3 regions of the Citrobacter koseri ATCC BAA-895 genome follow, and region 1 is predicted to be linked to each of the others. Evidence: riboswitches for the same ligand, from Rfam matches in the RefSeq annotation. Region 1 holds a riboswitch; each other region holds the start of a gene.

Region 1 (5,657 bases):
CCACCAACAAGCTAATCCCATCTGGGCACATCTGATGGCAAGAGGCCCGAAGGTCCCCCTCTTTGGTCTTGCGACGTTATGCGGTATTAGCTACCGTTTCCAGTAGTTATCCCCCTCCATCAGGCAGTTTCCCAGACATTACTCACCCGTCCGCCACTCGTCAGCGAAGCAGCAAGCTGCTTCCTGTTACCGTTCGACTTGCATGTGTTAGGCCTGCCGCCAGCGTTCAATCTGAGCCATGATCAAACTCTTCAATTTAAGTTTGATGCTCGTGAATTAAACTTCGTAATGAATTACGTGTTCACTCAGAGACTTGGTATTCATTTTTCGTCTTGCGACGTCAAGAATCCATGTCACTTTGAGTGCCCACACAGATTGTCTGATAAATTGTTAAAGAGCAGTGCCGCTTCGCTTTTTCTCAGCGGCGCGGGGTGTGCATAATACGCTTTCCCGCTTGAGAGTCAAGCATTTATTTTTGCTTTTCTCTGCCGGCGTTCATCGCTGAACCCCGCTGACCCGGCGGCCTGTGTGCCGTTGTTCCGTGTCAGTGGAGGCGCATTATAGGGAGTTATTCCGGCCTGACAAGGGGAAATTCAAAATTATTTTCCGACTGCTTTCTTTTTAAGCAAAACCACCTCAAACCGCCAGTTTTTCGAGCGTTTCGAAACCGTAACGCTGTAAAACGGGTATTAATTGCTCGGTCTCTGGCGTCATTGCCATGCAGAAAGCAATATTAGCCTCCGCTGATTTGGCATCCGGCGCTTCATGCTCTAACAACCAGGCCGTGCGACGCGCAATCGCCGCCCCGGAATCCACCAGCCTTGTCCCTTCAGGAAGGACCTGCAACAGTTCTTCCTGTAATAGAGGGAAATGGGTACATCCCAGAACAACCGTGTCGGGCGGTTCCGGCATCCGCAGCCAGGGTCTCAGGATACGGCGTAGTTCTTCCAGCGATACGGGTTCACCGTGCAGTTTGGCTTCCGCCAGTTCCACCAGTTCTGCCGATCCCAACATCGCTATCTGACATTCATTCGCGAATCGCGCTATCAACTCATGGGTATAAGGGCGTTTTACCGTGCCACGCGTTGCCAGCAACCCGACGATGCCGTTGGCGGTCAGCCTCGCAGCGGGTTTAATCGCAGGAACGACGCCCACAACCGGGAACGCGAATTTTTCACGCAATGCAGGAAGAGAAACCGTACTGGCCGTATTACAGGCGATTACCGCAAGTGAGAGAGGATAACGCTGCTGCACTGCGGTAACGATCTCGACGACGCGCTCGACAATAAACGCTTCGCTCTTTTCCCCGTAAGGAAACGCGACGTTATCGAAAGCATATATATAGTGGAGATTCGGCAGGAGATGCCGAATCTCATCGTAGACCGACAACCCACCAACGCCGGAATCAAACACCAGCACGGTGGGACGTGGATCAGAAGGTGTAGCTGCCAGACAAGTAGTACTCTCGTCCTGCAGTTTGGTAGCCATAAGCTGTCTCGTAATCTTTATCGAACAGGTTGGCGATTTTACCACGAACTGTCAGGCGATCGGTGATCGGATACGATGCAGAAACATCAACAGTGCTATAGCTCGGCAAGATTTGCTGGGTGTTATTGTACTGGGAGGTGTTGTTATCGTAGCGCTTGCCGTAATACTGCCACGATACATCCATATCGACGTTAAACATCGTCCAGTCCAGTTGATACTTCGCCTGGCGCTTCGAGCGTCGGGCTAACACTTCACCGTTGTCGTCATTACGCGGATCGACATATTGCAACGTGACACGATGGCTAAAGATGCCGGTATCAAAGCTGCCCGTCCATTCCACGCCTTTAATGGTTGCCGCATCAATATTGTCATACTCACCCTGGTAGGTGTTTGGATCAAAGTAGTAGGTGATCAGGTTAGTAATCTTGTAATGGTAGGCAGACAGGCGCCAGTCCAGCGGACCAGTGAGCCCTTCCAGCCCGGCCTCCCACTGTTTAGACTCTTCCGGTTTCAGGTTAGGATTCGCGTTGATGCCAAAACGGGTAGAACCAAACTGCTGCCCCAGAGATGGAGACAGGAACCCGGTACCATAGCCGATAGTTACTCGATAGTTGTCGATAAACTCCCATCCAGCCGTCGTCTGCCAGGTGCCATGCCAGCCAAACTGTTCATCATGATCTTCACGCCCTGAAGCCTCCAGCGTTACATCACCGAATTGTTGCTGACCGGTCAGGTATAAACCGGTGTTATCGCGTTTATATGTGTCCGACATCACGGTATCGGATGAGGTCAAACGCTGCTGCTGCCAGTCTACGCCAGCGCTAACGGAACCGTGCCCCACGATAAGGTTATTACCCCATTGCAGGTTACGCTGGGTCATGCGATCGAGCGTCGTACCGTCATGATAGCGACCATAAATACTGCTGTAGTTATAGTCCTTCACCTTCTGGTAGCTGGCGAGAAGTTGTGAAGAGTAAATCCCGGAGTTGAATTTCAGACCTGCGTCCCAGCTCTGATTGTAGAGTTGCGATTCATCAGCACTGTAGGCCGGAATAGACGGCGGGCTTCCCAGATCGTAATCAGAGTTGTTGGTATAACTGTGACCACGGAAAAAACCATCGAAATTATCATTAAATTTATGTTCGAGGCTGCCCCAGAATGCCTTGCTGCGAAAACCATCGCGGTCGCGATCGTGATCCCAGGTTGAGCCGGGCTGTACGTTAAAGCCTTTATTGCCCTCATAAGAACCCGCTACCGTGGCGACAGTGTCGCCAAAGCGATGGCGCAACGTACCGTCATATTGCTGATAACCTTTTGAACCAACGCCCGCGGTAATTTTTGACTGTTCTTGATCGGAGTGCGTAATAACGTTAATGACCCCACCCATTGCGCCGGAACCATAAATCGCCGAGCGTGGTCCACGAATGTATTCCACGCGTTGCACCAGCGATATTGGAATCTGATTCAGATCGGGGTTATTCGTAATGCCGGGGCGGGTCATGGGAACACCATCGACCAGAACCAATACCTGTTTGGCTTCCGTACCACGAATAAATAAAGAAGAAGACTGCCCCATGCCGCCGTTTTGATTGATATCAACGCCTGGCAGGCGGCGCATCACATCATTCAAATTCTTCGCTTGCCAGCGGTCGATATCCTCACGCGTCACGACATCAGCAGGCGCCAGTACGGTATTAACCGGTTGTTGAAAACGATTTGCGGTGACGATCAGGGTGTCTGGGTTAGTATCCTGCGCCCAGCCAGAAAATGCCGTGACGGAGAGCGCCGTCAGCAGCGAAGATTTTTTAATCATTGTAAAGCATCCACAATATAAGAAGGATGCCGCAGGCTTCATCGATAGTACGCGATGATGAACACCAGATGCGACGTTAGCCGGCAGGTCTTCGGGCTTGGAAAGTTATCCTCAGGATACAAGAGACGATGACTTCCCGCCGGGTGGCAGTGTCTGCTTATGCTCTCATCTCACCTTTCCTTACCGCTGCGCGTCAGCTCCAGATTCGCACTGGATTCCCTATTAACTCACAGGACCGGCTCACGGATGCTACATTCTGTAACAATCTACGTCCAGACCGCATATCACAATATCGGAAATCATCAATGACTGGACATCTGATGAGCAATCCCTACAATCCCCGCGTACTTTTATTTTTCAGGATGCATCATGACCCCCGAACACCTTCCGACAGAACAGTATGACGCGCAGCTAGCCGAAAAAGTGGTGCGCTTGCAGAGTATGATGGCGCCGTTTTCTGACCTGGTCCCGGAAGTGTTTCGCTCGCCAGCCAGCCATTATCGGATGCGCGCCGAATTTCGCCTGTGGCATGACGGCGACGACCTGTATCACATCATTTTTGAGCAGCAGACAAAAAGCCGTATCCGCGTCGACAGCTTCCCGGCGGCCAGCGAGCTGATTAACCAGCTGATGACGGCGATGATTGAAGGCGTGCGCCATAATCGCGTCCTGCGCCATAAGCTGTTCCAGATTGATTACCTCACCACGATGAGCAATCAGGCGGTGGTTTCTCTGCTGTACCATAAAAAGCTGGATGATGAGTGGCGCCAGGAAGCGGAAACGCTGCGGGATGCGCTGCGAGCGCAGAACCTGAATGTGCATCTGATTGGCCGGGCGACCAAAACCAAAATCGAGCTGGATCAGGATTACATTGACGAACGTCTGCCCGTGGCGGGAAAAGAGATGATCTACCGTCAGGTGGAGAACAGCTTCACGCAGCCCAATGCCGCAATGAATATTCAGATGCTGGAGTGGGCGCTGGATGCAACCAAAGCGTCGAAAGGCGACCTGCTTGAACTGTACTGTGGCAACGGCAACTTCTCATTGGCTCTGGCGCGTAACTTCGACCGGGTGCTGGCAACGGAAATCGCCAAACCGTCAGTCGCCGCAGCGCAGTACAACATTGCCGCTAACCATATTGATAACGTGCAGATCATCCGTATGGCCGCCGAAGAGTTTACGCAGGCGATGAACGGAGTACGTGAGTTTAACCGTTTGCAGGGTATCGACCTGAAGAGCTATCAGTGTGAAACGATTTTTGTCGATCCGCCGCGTAGCGGGCTGGACAGTGAAACCGAGAAAATGGTGCAGGCGTATCCGCGTATTTTGTACATTTCCTGCAACCCGGAGACGCTGTGTAAGAACCTGGAAACATTAAGCCAGACGCACAATGTGTCACGTCTGGCTCTGTTCGATCAGTTCCCGTATACGCACCATATGGAATGCGGCGTGTTACTCACTGCCAGGTAAAACGTAGGCCGGATAAAGTGGTTACGCCGCCATCCGGCGATATGCCCGGTGGCGCTGCGCTTACCGGGCCTACAAATCATCGTAGGCCAGATAAGGCGGTTACGCCGCCATCCGGCGATATGCCCGGTGGCGCTGCGCTTACCGGGCCTACAAATCATCGTAGGCCAGATAAGGCGGTTACGCCGCCATCCGGCGATATGCCCGGTGGCGCTGCGCTTACCGGGCCTACAAATCATCGTAGGCCGGATAAGGCGGTTACGCCGCCATCCGGCATTATTCCGCGACTTCCTGCTTGCGGTTACGCATCTTAAAGCCAATCCAGAATACCAGAATCACCGACAGCACCGCCGGGAAGAAGTTAGAACCGATATCCGGGTATTCCGCACGTACCACGGTGCTGTACAACAGCACGCCGAGGATAAAACAGGCGGCAGCCAGCCCCGGCAAGCCGACAGGCATGGTGCGGTTTTGATAACGTTGATGCAGGCAATAAACCGCCAGCACCAGCGCGATAATCGGGAATACAGAAAACGGCACGATGGAGCTAAACAGCGCCGCGAATGTGCCATTGATCGATAAGCCAGCGACCAGCGCCAGCAACAGCGTACCTTTATCTTGACCTGACTGTTTCATTGCTCGTCCTTCACGTTACTCGGAGTGATGTGCCATCTTCTCTTGTTCACGGCGGTACCAGTAATATGCCCCTTTCGCAATCATGCGCAGTTGCAGTACCAGCCGCTCTTCCAGCTGTCGGCGTTGTTCCGCACCAACATCCAGCGCCTCGGCACCTGCACTAAACACAATCGTCACCATCGCTTCGGCTTGCGCTTCAGTGAACGCGCGCGGCATATGGTTTTCGAGTTCCAGATAGTCCGCAAGTTCCGCG
Region 2 (5,657 bases), 2.0 Mb from region 1:
TTCTCCGCCCTGCAACGTAATCTCGCCGCTATCGTTCAGCGTTACGCGGGCAAAAATCAGCATTCCGTGCGTGGCATCGACATCATCGCCGCCGTCTTTACGGATCGCGGCAATCGCCTGCCGCCCTTCGATGTGCGGCGACTCGACGTTCAGGCACAATGTCACCCCGGACGGCGTAACGATGGAGACTTGATGAATCAGATGCTGGCGTAACACCATCAACGCGGCGACCTTTGCCGCAGCGGTCGCGCACGATCCGGTGGTATACCCTTTTCGCAACGCTTTGCCGTTGTGCCAGACAGGCGCGTCGAAGGATTGATCGCTCATCGCGCCCCCTGCAAGTAATAGAGCATGGCGTTTACGATCGCGGCGGCGACGTTGCTTCCTCCTTTACGCCCCAGCGCCGCGATAGCTGGCAACGCGCTTTTCGTCAGCGCATCTTTAGACTCCGCCGCCCCGACGAACCCGACCGGTACGCCTACCACGCCGCTCACGGCAACGTCATGCTCAAGCAACCGGAACAGCGCCGTCGGTGCATTGCCGAATACAAACACCTTTTCACTCTCTTCCGTCACGGCGATATCCACCGCCGCCATTGATCGGGTAATCCCCTGCGCTTTTGCTTCCGCCACAACTCGCGGATCGCTGATATAGCAACGGCATTCACCGCCAAACGTCGCCAGCAATGTTTTATTGATGCCGGAAAGCGCCATTGTGGTATCGGTATAGATAATGGATGGGCGACTCAGCGCCGCGCAGAGTCGCTCCAGCGCGTCATCGGAAAACCAGAGAATATCCAGCCAGTCAAAGTCGGCGGTGGTGTGAATCACCCGCTTGATGATCGCTTCGTGAAGCGGGCTGGCAAACTGATACTCCGGGCGTGTCTCGCGAATGATCTCGCCAATGATGTCGAAACTTTTGGCCTCAATCGCCTGGGGCTGCTGAATATATTGCATCGTCTGTTATCCTCAGGCTGCGCCAACCAGCAGGCACCGTACGGCGATAAACAGCGCCAGTGCCAGGGTCGAGGCTACCCACATCAATCGAATCGTTCGGGAAATGTCATCTACTGAAATGCCGCGCTGCGCGTCGCCTATCCAGGGTTTTTCAACACGCTCGCCAAAGTAGTCATTCGGGCCGCCAAGACGAATACCCAGCGCACCGGCAACAGAGGCTTCTGACCACGCGCAGTTAGGACTGCTGTGGTTGTAGCGATCCCGCCAGCCGATATGCAGGGCGCGATAGCCGTCGTAACGACACAACGCCGCGGCAATACTCAGCAGCAGCCAGCTCAGACGCGCCGGGATAACGTTCGCAATATCATCCAGACGGGCGCTGACCATACCAATGGCGCGATATTTTTCGTGTTTATAGCCAACCATTGAATCGAGGGTATTTACGGCTTTGTACGCCATTGCCAGTGGCGCGCCGCCCAAAAAGAGGAAAAAAAGCGGGGCGATGATGCCGTCTACGGTGTTCTCGGCGACCGTCTCCACCACGGCACGATTAACCTGTTCAGGCTGTAACTGTGAGGTATCCCGTCCGACAATCCATGACAGCTTCTCGCGGCTTTCAGCTAAATCGCCCGCCCGCAGCGGGCGTTCAACATCGCGGGCAGCATTCGCAAGACAGCGGCCAGCCAGCACGGTAAAAATCATCCAGATCTCTACCAACCAGCCAAACCAGGGATGGATCTCGCTCGCCAGCGCCAGCACGCCCCAGGAAACCGCCCACGTCACGCCGACCACCACCAGCCACATCACCGCTCCGCCAATGCGCAGCGATCTGTCACTATGGCAGTAACGCCGCACAACACGTTGAGTTGCTGAAATTAAATTGCCAATCCAGCGTACCGGATGCGGCCAGTTCTGCGGATCGCCAATAACGAAATCAAGAAGCCAGGCGATACACCACGCAAGCACGGTCATAGCGCCTCCCTTCCTGCCGCCAGCCAGTGGTTCAGCATTGCAGGACGTTGTGCGAAATGAACGTGAAGGTAGCTTGCGAAGGTATTTCCCACCTGCCAGCCGCCAGACCACTCCTGCAATGTCTTACCATCGCGGACTTTACGGCACGCCATCACCGCCGGGTTTTCCGGGAGAAAATCAGAATAGTGGAACTCATGTCCACGCAGCACTTCGCCCGCCGCCGCCAGCAGCGTTTGCTCTCTGGCCTGCGCTTCGCAGTAGCCAAAGCGGGTCAACCGTTTCCCCATTTTGCTGTGCCCCGGAATCACATCCACCATCCGATGAATCTCTCCACTGGCGTCCTCCAGGGTACTGCCGAGGTACATCAGCCCGCCGCACTCTGCATAAATCGCCACGCCGCGCTGATGGGCGGCGCGCATTTGCGCCAGCATTGGGGTGTTCGCCGCCAGCGCAGCGGCGTGTAGCTCGGGGTATCCGCCTCCCAGCCAGATCATCTGGCATTCCGGCAGCGTGCTGTCATGCAGTGGACTGAAACGCGTCATCGTTACGCCGGTACGTTCCAGCAGTTTGATGTTATCGGGATAGTAAAAGTTAAACGCTTCGTCATCCGCGATGGCAACGGTAAGTCCTTTTCCCGCCTGCGGGTCGGGTAACGCTGGCCACTCGCCAGCAGGCAGCGCGGTTAGCTGACTCAGGGAAAGAAGCGCATCAATGTCCAGCGTTCGTTCAAGCGTATCGGCAAAATCCTGCCACGGCTGTTGATTAACGACGGACTCACGCGCGGTAATCAGCCCCAGATGACGCTCCGGCAACGCCACGCCTTCCACTCCGGGAACATAGCCAAGCACCGGTAGCGAACAATAGCGTTCAATCGCCGTTTTCAGGAGTTGGTAGTGAGTTTCGCTATTAACGCGATTAACAATCACGCCAGCGATATTGAGGTCAGGATCAAAGTGCTGAAATCCCATTACCGTCGCGGCAATAGAGGTAGAAACGGCTTTACCGTCCACCAGCAAAATCACGGGGCAGCCCAGCTGTTTCGCCATCGCCGCCGTACTACAGTAGTTCGGGTCGGTGCCATAGCCGTCATAGAGTCCCATCACGCCTTCGATCACCGCGACGTCCGCCTGCTGCATGTGTTCACAAAACAGCGCGTTAAGCACGGGCTCCGGGAGCATAAAGCTGTCGAGGTTACGGGACGCACTGCCGCATACTGCCGTATGCCAGCCGGTATCGAGATAATCAGGGCCGACTTTGCATGGCTGAACACGCATTCCACGTCTTTTCAGCAGACTCAGCAGACCAAGCGTGACGGTGGTTTTACCACAGCCGCTTCCGGTCCCTGCGAGAATAAATGCGTGAAGCTTTGCCGCCATACCCTGATCCTGTTCAGGGTGGTAGAGGTATTGTTTAGCTGCGTATTACCCCAGTCTTTCGACTGTACGCTACTGAGCAACCCACTTCCCACCGAAGTTGTTGGTAAATACCGACAGGCAGGTCTTCTGGCTTAGCGTCCTCCTCGCCCGTCCTTCCCAATCTTGCGATCAGTGGTCTTACGGGGTCGTCAGCATCACAGCAGCGGGGGCTGCGGGGGATTCTCACCCCCTTCCCTGACACAAATGTGCCAAACCTGTCGGCTGATGTTATGAGCATCACTTTCTCGCTCATAACGACAATTAAATTTTAATTACCTGTTACGCGCCATTATGCCAACGCAATGGTGTAATGACGCCTGTTTTGAATGAAACACTGCGCAAAAGAATAATGAAACCTATTCATAATGACACTGTATCTCATCACAAAAATAAAAACTGGCTCAGTTTATCCTTCAGATAACATTATTTTGTTGCGCTATGACAATTTATTGCTCTGCTATAGTTTTTTTCATTTTATAATGACTGACATACAATACGATATCAAAAATCGGCAATAGCAAAATATTGCTATTTATGCGGACTCGGCGGACGAATTATCATTTATTTGCTGACGGAAAGCCTGTGGCGTGATCTGATAGGTCTGACGGAACACTTTGCAAAAATAACTGGTTTGAGAAAAGCCTAAATTACGTGCAATGCTGGCGATACTCCAGTCACTGTGACAAAGCAGCTCTCTGGCGCTGGCCATGCGCTGTTGGTTTACCCAGGCATTAAAACCGATTCCCTGATATTTCTTGAATAACTTACTAAAGTAGTACGGGCTGAGGTAGACGTGAGAAGCGACATCTTCAAGGCGAAGATCGTCCGATAAATGCGCGTCAATGTAGCGTAACGCTTTCTTCATTTTGCTGTCGTGGGGATTGGGCCCACGTTGCGAACGAGCAGGTTCCGCTTGCGGCGGATTGTCTTTGATAACAACAAAATTAAGTTGTTTTTTAAGGCAATTTTCCACAATCAGCTTCAGCAGATCCGCAGAGGCTATCACCCGCGCGTAGTCCATTTCGGGGACGTTTCGGAACTCATTCAACAGTTCAGGATCGGCCTGCCAGCGATCATCGACATTAAGAATATCAACCAGTCCAACATCATCGCTTAAACGTACCTGACCGCATAACACAAACCCCACCAGATGACCGGCAATCACCAAAGGAATGGAGAAATCGGTTAGCCCGGCATGGCAACGATAAATACAGGGCTGATCTGATTTTGACGCTTCCAGCCCCCCGCAGCGATCGCTCATACGGCAACGAATACTGTGTTGAGGATGTTGACGCATTAGCTGACAAAAAGGCGTGAAATTGAATAACTCAGAAATTTCATCACCGTGAATATTGACAACCACGACCGCCAGACTGGTGGCTTGTGCAAAATCCTGTGCGATTTTATTAATGAGTTCTGAGTTCAGGGCACTCGCAGAAATCATGATAAAACCCCTCAGTTAATTTATTGTTGCAAATAGAACATTTATTTCACATTTACCTTTCATCATCACCATACTGTATTAGTGATAAAAAAGTATAAGGGACAATAACAAAAGTCTCCCATCCGTGGGAGACGTTTTGACCAGTTCGTGAAACCAGATCACGAAATGATTTTACGTGTTTCAAAAATACATACATCCCGTCGTGTTAACGTCCATTTTCCTCCAGCTTACAGGTATTGCACGGTAAATTTTTACCAATCAGGTAGCGATAAACCGCAGCTCCGGCGCAAGCTCCGACAATCGGCGCAATAATCGGCACAATAAAATAAGGAATATCGCGCCCACCGGTCATGGCAATGTCTCCCCAACCGGCAAACCACGCGAATAATTTTGGACCAAAATCACGCGCCGGATTCATCGCAAACCCCGTAAGCGGCCCGGTAGACGCCCCGATAACGGCAACCAAAATACCGATAAGCAAAGGCGCCAGCGGCCCTTTAGGAACCCCATTGCCATCATCGGTCAGCGCCATGATCATCCCCATCAGAATCGAGGTAATGACCACTTCGACCAGCGCCGCCTGCCATACGCTCAGCGCGGCTGCCGGGTAGGTACTGAAAATACTGGCAAGTTGCAGACTCTCCACGCTGCCGCGCACCATATGGTTCGCCGCTTCAAACTCGGTAAATAAGCTACCGTAGAGCAGATAGGCCAACAGCGCGCCGCCGAACGCTCCGGCAACCTGAGCGATGGAATAAGGCAAGACCTTTCGCCCAGGGAAACAGGCAAACAACCACAGCGCAATGGTAATCGCCGGGTTCAGGTGCGCGCCCGATATCCCGGCCGTGAGATAAACGGCAAGCGAGATCC
Region 3 (5,657 bases), 1.6 Mb from region 1:
CGAAATTAAAGCACTGCCGAACGTGCGCACGTTGACACTGTCGGGTATGCTGGCCGAAGCGATTCGTCGTATCAGCAACGAAGAATCCATTTCAGCTATGTTCGAACACTAATCGAACCCGGCTAAAAAACCCGCTGCGGCGGGTTTTTTTGTCTGTAACTCTTATTTGTATGACCAATGCCTCCTTCACCTGCCATTTAGTTGACAGATGATGCGCTCATGGATGAAACATTATTGTGAACAGAATATTTTCCTCACATGTGATGCCTTTCCGCGCCCTCATCGACGCTTGCTGGAAAGAAAAATATACCGCCTCACGGTTCACCCGTGATGTGATTGCCGGGGTAACCGTCGGGATCATCGCTATCCCGCTGGCGATGGCGCTGGCAATTGGCAGTGGTGTTGCACCGCAGTACGGTCTTTATACGTCCGCTGTGGCGGGGATTGTTATTGCCTTAACCGGCGGGTCACGCTTCAGCGTCTCCGGCCCGACCGCCGCATTTGTCGTTATTCTCTACCCGGTATCGCAACAATTCGGGCTGGCAGGTCTGCTGGTCGCCACCCTCATGTCCGGGGTGTTCCTGATCCTCTTCGGCCTCGCGCGTTTTGGCCGTCTGATCGAATACATTCCCGTATCGGTCACGTTAGGTTTTACATCAGGGATCGGCATCACCATCGGGACAATGCAGATTAAAGATTTTCTCGGTCTGCAAATGGCCCATGTGCCGGAGCATTACCTACAAAAAGTCGGGGCGCTGGTTATGGCGTTGCCGACCATTAATCCGGGCGATGCCGCTATTGGCGTGGTGACACTCGGTATGCTGATTTTCTGGCCGCGTCTGGGGATTCGTCTGCCGGGCCATCTTCCGGCGCTGCTGGCGGGCTGCGCCGTTATGGCCGTGGTTAATCTGCTGGGTGGCCATGTGGCGACGATTGGTTCACAGTTCCACTATGTGCTGGCCGATGGTTCGCAGGGCAACGGCATTCCTCAGCTGCTGCCGCAGCTGGTGCTGCCGTGGAATCTCCCGGATTCAGATTTCACGCTAAGCTGGGATTCATTGCGGGCGTTATTGCCAGCCGCTTTCTCGATGGCGATGCTGGGGGCGATTGAATCCCTGCTGTGCGCGGTCGTGCTCGACGGCATGACGGGCACCAAACACAAAGCAAACAGCGAACTGATCGGCCAGGGGCTGGGGAATATCGTGGCGCCGTTCTTTGGCGGGATCACCGCGACGGCGGCGATCGCCCGTTCTGCGGCAAACGTGCGCGCAGGCGCGACCTCGCCCATTTCCGCCGTTATCCACGCAATTCTGGTCATCCTCGCCCTCCTCGCGTTGGCTCCCCTGTTGTCATGGCTGCCGCTTTCCGCCATGGCCGCGCTGCTGCTGATGGTTGCGTGGAACATGAGTGAAGCCCACAAGGTGGTCGATTTACTGCGACATGCGCCCAAAGATGACATCATCGTGATGATGATGTGTATGTCGCTGACGGTGCTCTTCGATATGGTGATTGCGATCAGCGTCGGGATTGTCCTGGCTTCCCTGCTGTTTATGCGCCGTATTGCCCGTATGACGCGCCTCGCGGCGGTAAACATCACGGTTCCCGATGATGTGCTGGTATTACGCGTTATCGGGCCGCTCTTTTTCGCCGCCGCGGAAGGGTTATTTACCGACCTCGAATCACGCATTGAGGGTAAACGCATTGTGGTGCTGAAGTGGGACGCCGTTCCGGTACTGGATGCCGGTGGTCTGGACGCCTTCCAGCGCTTTGTGAAGCGTTTGCCGGAAGGTTGTGAACTGCGCGTCAGTAACGTGGAATTCCAGCCGCTGCGTACCATGGCCCGCGCCGGTATCAAACCCATTCCGGGTCGTCTGGCATTCTTCCCGAACAAAGATGCCGCGCTGGCGGATATCTAATCCCGACTGCCGGTCTGTATCTCAACAGACCGGCAAGTTTTCTTATTGAAAACTGGTTTTCTGCGTCTGGCTTGTTATTATCGTTTTCCTGATATTTGTTAGCGATAACCGATATGAAACCAACCTCTCCGTTTGTTTTTCGTGAAATAACGCGGGACGATATTCCTGCCGTACAGTCCTTTATTATTCGGCATCTTAATCTTTATTTTAATGCCGGAAGAGCATTACCCACTGCGAGTGACGACGTATTCGACCTCCAGGGAAATTATCTTGAGCGGGAAAGAAACCAATTGTTCGGCGTCTGGAATGAACAACAGCAGATAATTGGGACGCTGGCGATATGTCAGTACGATGACAGAATAGAGATGTTGCACGGTCGTTATAATTTACCGGAGACAGCTGAGATTTGTCGCTGCTATGTCGATCAGCATTATCGCAGGCAAGGTATTGGCAGCCAACTGGTCTCGCTGGCTGAACAATTTTGCGAGCAGCAACACTATAAAATATTATATTTGCACACCCATCATTTTTTACCCGGCGGGTATCAATTCTGGCGGCGAAATCTGTTTAACGTCTTCATGGATGTGGGCGACGAGTGGCAGATCGTGCATATGGAAAAACCGTGTAAATATATTGTTACCAGCGACAATATTGATAACATTCACTGTTTATAATAACGCCTTCTTTCTCATCGCGATTAATTGATCAACGTCAATCAATTCTCATTTGCCTTTCCGTTATTACTTGCGGTTGCAATAATCACCACTCCAACAAAAACACAACCATTTGAATTTAAATTAATTAATATAAAAATCACCATAAAGTATGATGTTTTTGTTCTTTTTTCATACGGTTGACGAGGTTATTGATTGCCGATACAGTCGCCAGTGACAGTATTCATAACACAGCCGTTGTTTTGAAAGGAATATGGTGCGGATTATTTTAATCTCATTCCATAGCTGCCCCCGCAACTGTAGGCGGATACCGAATATCTGCGTGTGGTTATTGTAACCACCGGTCACTGTAAAGATTTGCTTTATGGGAAGGCCGATATTCTGATTACCGTGAGCCAGGAGACCTGCTGTCAGGGTTGTACACATTGAGTGGACGGGATGGTCCATGGGATGATTTATTTGGCATAAATACCATTATGAATTGATGAGCCTATTCCTGCTGAGATTTTGCATTCTCATAATTTCATCATTCAATGTCATCTATCGTCATGTACCTGTCCCGATATATGGAACCAAATAAACCATGACCAGACGTTCAGATTCTGGCATGTACAGGACGATAACAATGTACGCAGACTTTACTTTACCTCATAAAAAATACCTTCTGGCTGTGGCTGGCGCAGCGTTATTATTCACATCAGGATTGACTCATGCGGCAAAAACAGTCTATCCGTTGACGATTAAAAACTGCGGCCGTGATATTACCTTCAATAAAGCCCCGGAACGCGTTGCCACGGTCGGGCAAAACAGCACTGAAATTCTTTATTCCCTGGGACTGGCCGAGCGCGTTGTCGGCACATCGCTGTGGTTCGGCCCCGTCCCGGATGCTTACAAAGCGGCAAATGAAAAAGTGGCCGTGATTGCGCAGAACATCCCCAGCTTTGAAGGCATTATTGCCAAAAAACCGGATTTGGTCGCCAGTCAGTTTGAATGGCAAATTGGGCCTGCCGGAACCGTCGCCTCTTACGAGCAGTTTAGCGAGTTGAACGTGCCGGTATATACCGCGCCTGCGGACTGCGCTAAAGACAACGAAGACGGTGGCGACGGTGTACGTAAAGGCATGTTTGATATTGCTATGGTTTATCAGGAAGTCTCCGATCTGGCGAAAATTTTTGACGTGCAGGACAAAGGCGATGAATTGATCGCCAGTCTGAAGGCCCGTGAAGCTGCCGCCAAAGACAAAATTGCCGGAATGGATAAAAACGTCTCCGCCGTATTCTGGTTTTCCAGCGCCGATCTGCAACTGGACCCCTATGTGGCCGGGAAATTTGGCCCTGCCGCATGGATCGCCCAGACGCTGGGGGTGAAAAATGTGATTGATTCTGCTGAAGAGTGGCCAACCGTTGGCTGGGAAACCATCGCGAAAGCCAGCCCGTCCGTCATTGTTCTCGGTGAAATGAGCCGTCGTCGTTTCCCGGCAGATGACTGGCAGGTCAAACTGGAATATCTCAAGTCCGACCCCGTGACTAAACTCATCCCCGCCGTGAAGGAGAACCATCTGCCGGTGGTGGATGTGCAAACAATGAACGCCGGCATCAGAACGATAGATGGCGTCGAGAAACTCGCAGATGCGTTGGTTGAATACGGTCTGGCACATCCGAAAACGGCTCAATAATCTTTATGTCGCGCTATGTCTTACCGGGCATAGCGCGCCTCTGGTATTCAGAATTGCAGGTAGATGATGAGCGAAACTCGCAGGACGCGTCGCGCTGTCGGCCAGTTAACGATAAGAATCGGGGGACACGCCCTTTGGGTCAGCGTGCTGATGTGCTGCGTTCTATTGGCGGGGATCTCCATTGGCGAGACGTTTATCCCCTGGCAGCATGTTATCCATACGCTTTCTAACCAGTTCTTTGATACGCGCTATGCCGTTGATGCGCTGGATGCGGGCATTATCTGGAACTATCGCCTGACGCGGGCGTTGGTTTCTGCCTGTTGTGGCGCGTGTCTGGCGGTTTCCGGCGTCGTATTGCAGTCATTGCTACGAAACGCGCTGGCAGAGCCTTATCTACTGGGGATCTCTGCCGGCGCCTCGACCGGCGCTGTTCTGATCGCCTTAACAGGGCTTGGCGCTGGGATCGTCAGCATGTCGCTCGGGGCTTTTATTGGGGCGTTAACGGCTTTTCTTTTCGTGGCGTTACTGGCGATCGCCGCCGGGGGGAGACAGGGAAGCGCCACCACGCAAATCATCCTGGCCGGGATCGCCAGTTCACAGTTATTTAATGCCCTCACCTCGCTAATCATCACTCGCTCAGCGAATGCAGAACAGGCTCGTGGGATTATGTTCTGGCTGCTGGGCAATCTGAGCGGCGTTCGCTGGCCAGATGTCGTTTTGGCCGTCCCTACCGCGCTGGTCGGTGTGGCGTTATGTTTTTGTTACGCCCGTCATCTGGATGCGTTTTCGTTTGGCGCAGAGTCCGCAGCGTCACTTGGCATCCCGGTAAAACGCACGCGCGGAGTCCTGATTGCCGCCGTTACCGGTATGACGGCAATTATGGTCTCCATTGTCGGGGCGATTGGTTTTGTCGGCCTGGTGATCCCCCATGCCGCCCGCCTGCTGGTGGGTAATCAACACCATCGATTGCTGCCGGTCAGCGCCATGATCGGCGCCATTTTTCTCATTATCGCCGACGTAATCTCCAGAACATTACTTCCCGGGCAGGTGTTACCCATCGGGGTGATTACGGCGCTTGTAGGCGCACCTGCGTTTTCCATCATTTTGATCAGAGGAAACCAGACAAAATGACGGTAAATTCTGCTCTCACCGCTCCACGCTATCCTTCTGCAACAGTCCGAAGCCTGGTGCAGGCGCAGCAACTGTACTGGGAAGTGAAAGGCAAAGCCATCGTCAGCGACGTCTCTTTTCACGTCGCGCCCGGTGAGTTTGTCGGCATTATCGGCCCCAATGGCTCAGGCAAAACATCACTGATCTCATTGCTTGCCGGTTTACTGAAACCCTCGTCAGGCAGCGTAACGCTGGAGAATAAAAATATTCGCCATTACTCAC

Evidence for each region. Region 1 has a riboswitch for cobalamin ahead of btuB (TonB-dependent vitamin B12 receptor BtuB). Riboswitches for the same ligand answer to the same signal wherever they lie in the genome.
Region 2: linked by a shared signal. The riboswitch ahead of CKO_RS03485 (cobyrinic acid a,c-diamide synthase CobB) and the one ahead of btuB (TonB-dependent vitamin B12 receptor BtuB) in region 1 are both predicted to bind cobalamin.
Region 3: linked by a shared signal. The riboswitch ahead of CKO_RS05460 (ABC transporter substrate-binding protein) and the one ahead of btuB (TonB-dependent vitamin B12 receptor BtuB) in region 1 are both predicted to bind cobalamin.

What each region holds. Positions count from the first base shown of each region.
Region 1 is NC_009792.1:2,800,678-2,806,334, forward strand. Features, by position in the region: rRNA gene CKO_RS12915 (16S ribosomal RNA) at 1-258, opposite strand, end outside; gene murI (glutamate racemase) at 637-1,488, opposite strand; gene btuB (TonB-dependent vitamin B12 receptor BtuB) at 1,433-3,301, opposite strand; cobalamin riboswitch at 3,367-3,556, opposite strand; gene trmA (tRNA (uridine(54)-C5)-methyltransferase TrmA) at 3,671-4,771, shown strand; gene CKO_RS12940 (YijD family membrane protein) at 5,045-5,404, opposite strand; gene fabR (HTH-type transcriptional repressor FabR) at 5,420-5,657, opposite strand, start outside.
Region 2 is NC_009792.1:769,283-774,939, reverse strand. Features, by position in the region: gene cbiD (cobalt-precorrin-5B (C(1))-methyltransferase CbiD) at 1-327, opposite strand, end outside; gene CKO_RS03495 (cobalt-precorrin-8 methylmutase) at 324-956, opposite strand; gene cbiB (adenosylcobinamide-phosphate synthase CbiB) at 969-1,928, opposite strand; gene CKO_RS03485 (cobyrinic acid a,c-diamide synthase CobB) at 1,925-3,304, opposite strand; cobalamin riboswitch at 3,404-3,577, opposite strand; gene pocR (transcriptional regulator PocR) at 3,876-4,787, opposite strand; gene pduF (propanediol diffusion facilitator PduF) at 4,993-5,657, opposite strand, start outside.
Region 3 is NC_009792.1:1,234,469-1,240,125, reverse strand. Features, by position in the region: gene prs (ribose-phosphate diphosphokinase) at 1-112, shown strand, start outside; gene dauA (C4-dicarboxylic acid transporter DauA) at 237-1,916, shown strand; gene CKO_RS05465 (GNAT family N-acetyltransferase) at 2,030-2,590, shown strand; cobalamin riboswitch at 2,791-3,016, shown strand; gene CKO_RS05460 (ABC transporter substrate-binding protein) at 3,216-4,265, shown strand; gene CKO_RS05455 (FecCD family ABC transporter permease) at 4,332-5,396, shown strand; gene CKO_RS05450 (ABC transporter ATP-binding protein) at 5,393-5,657, shown strand, end outside.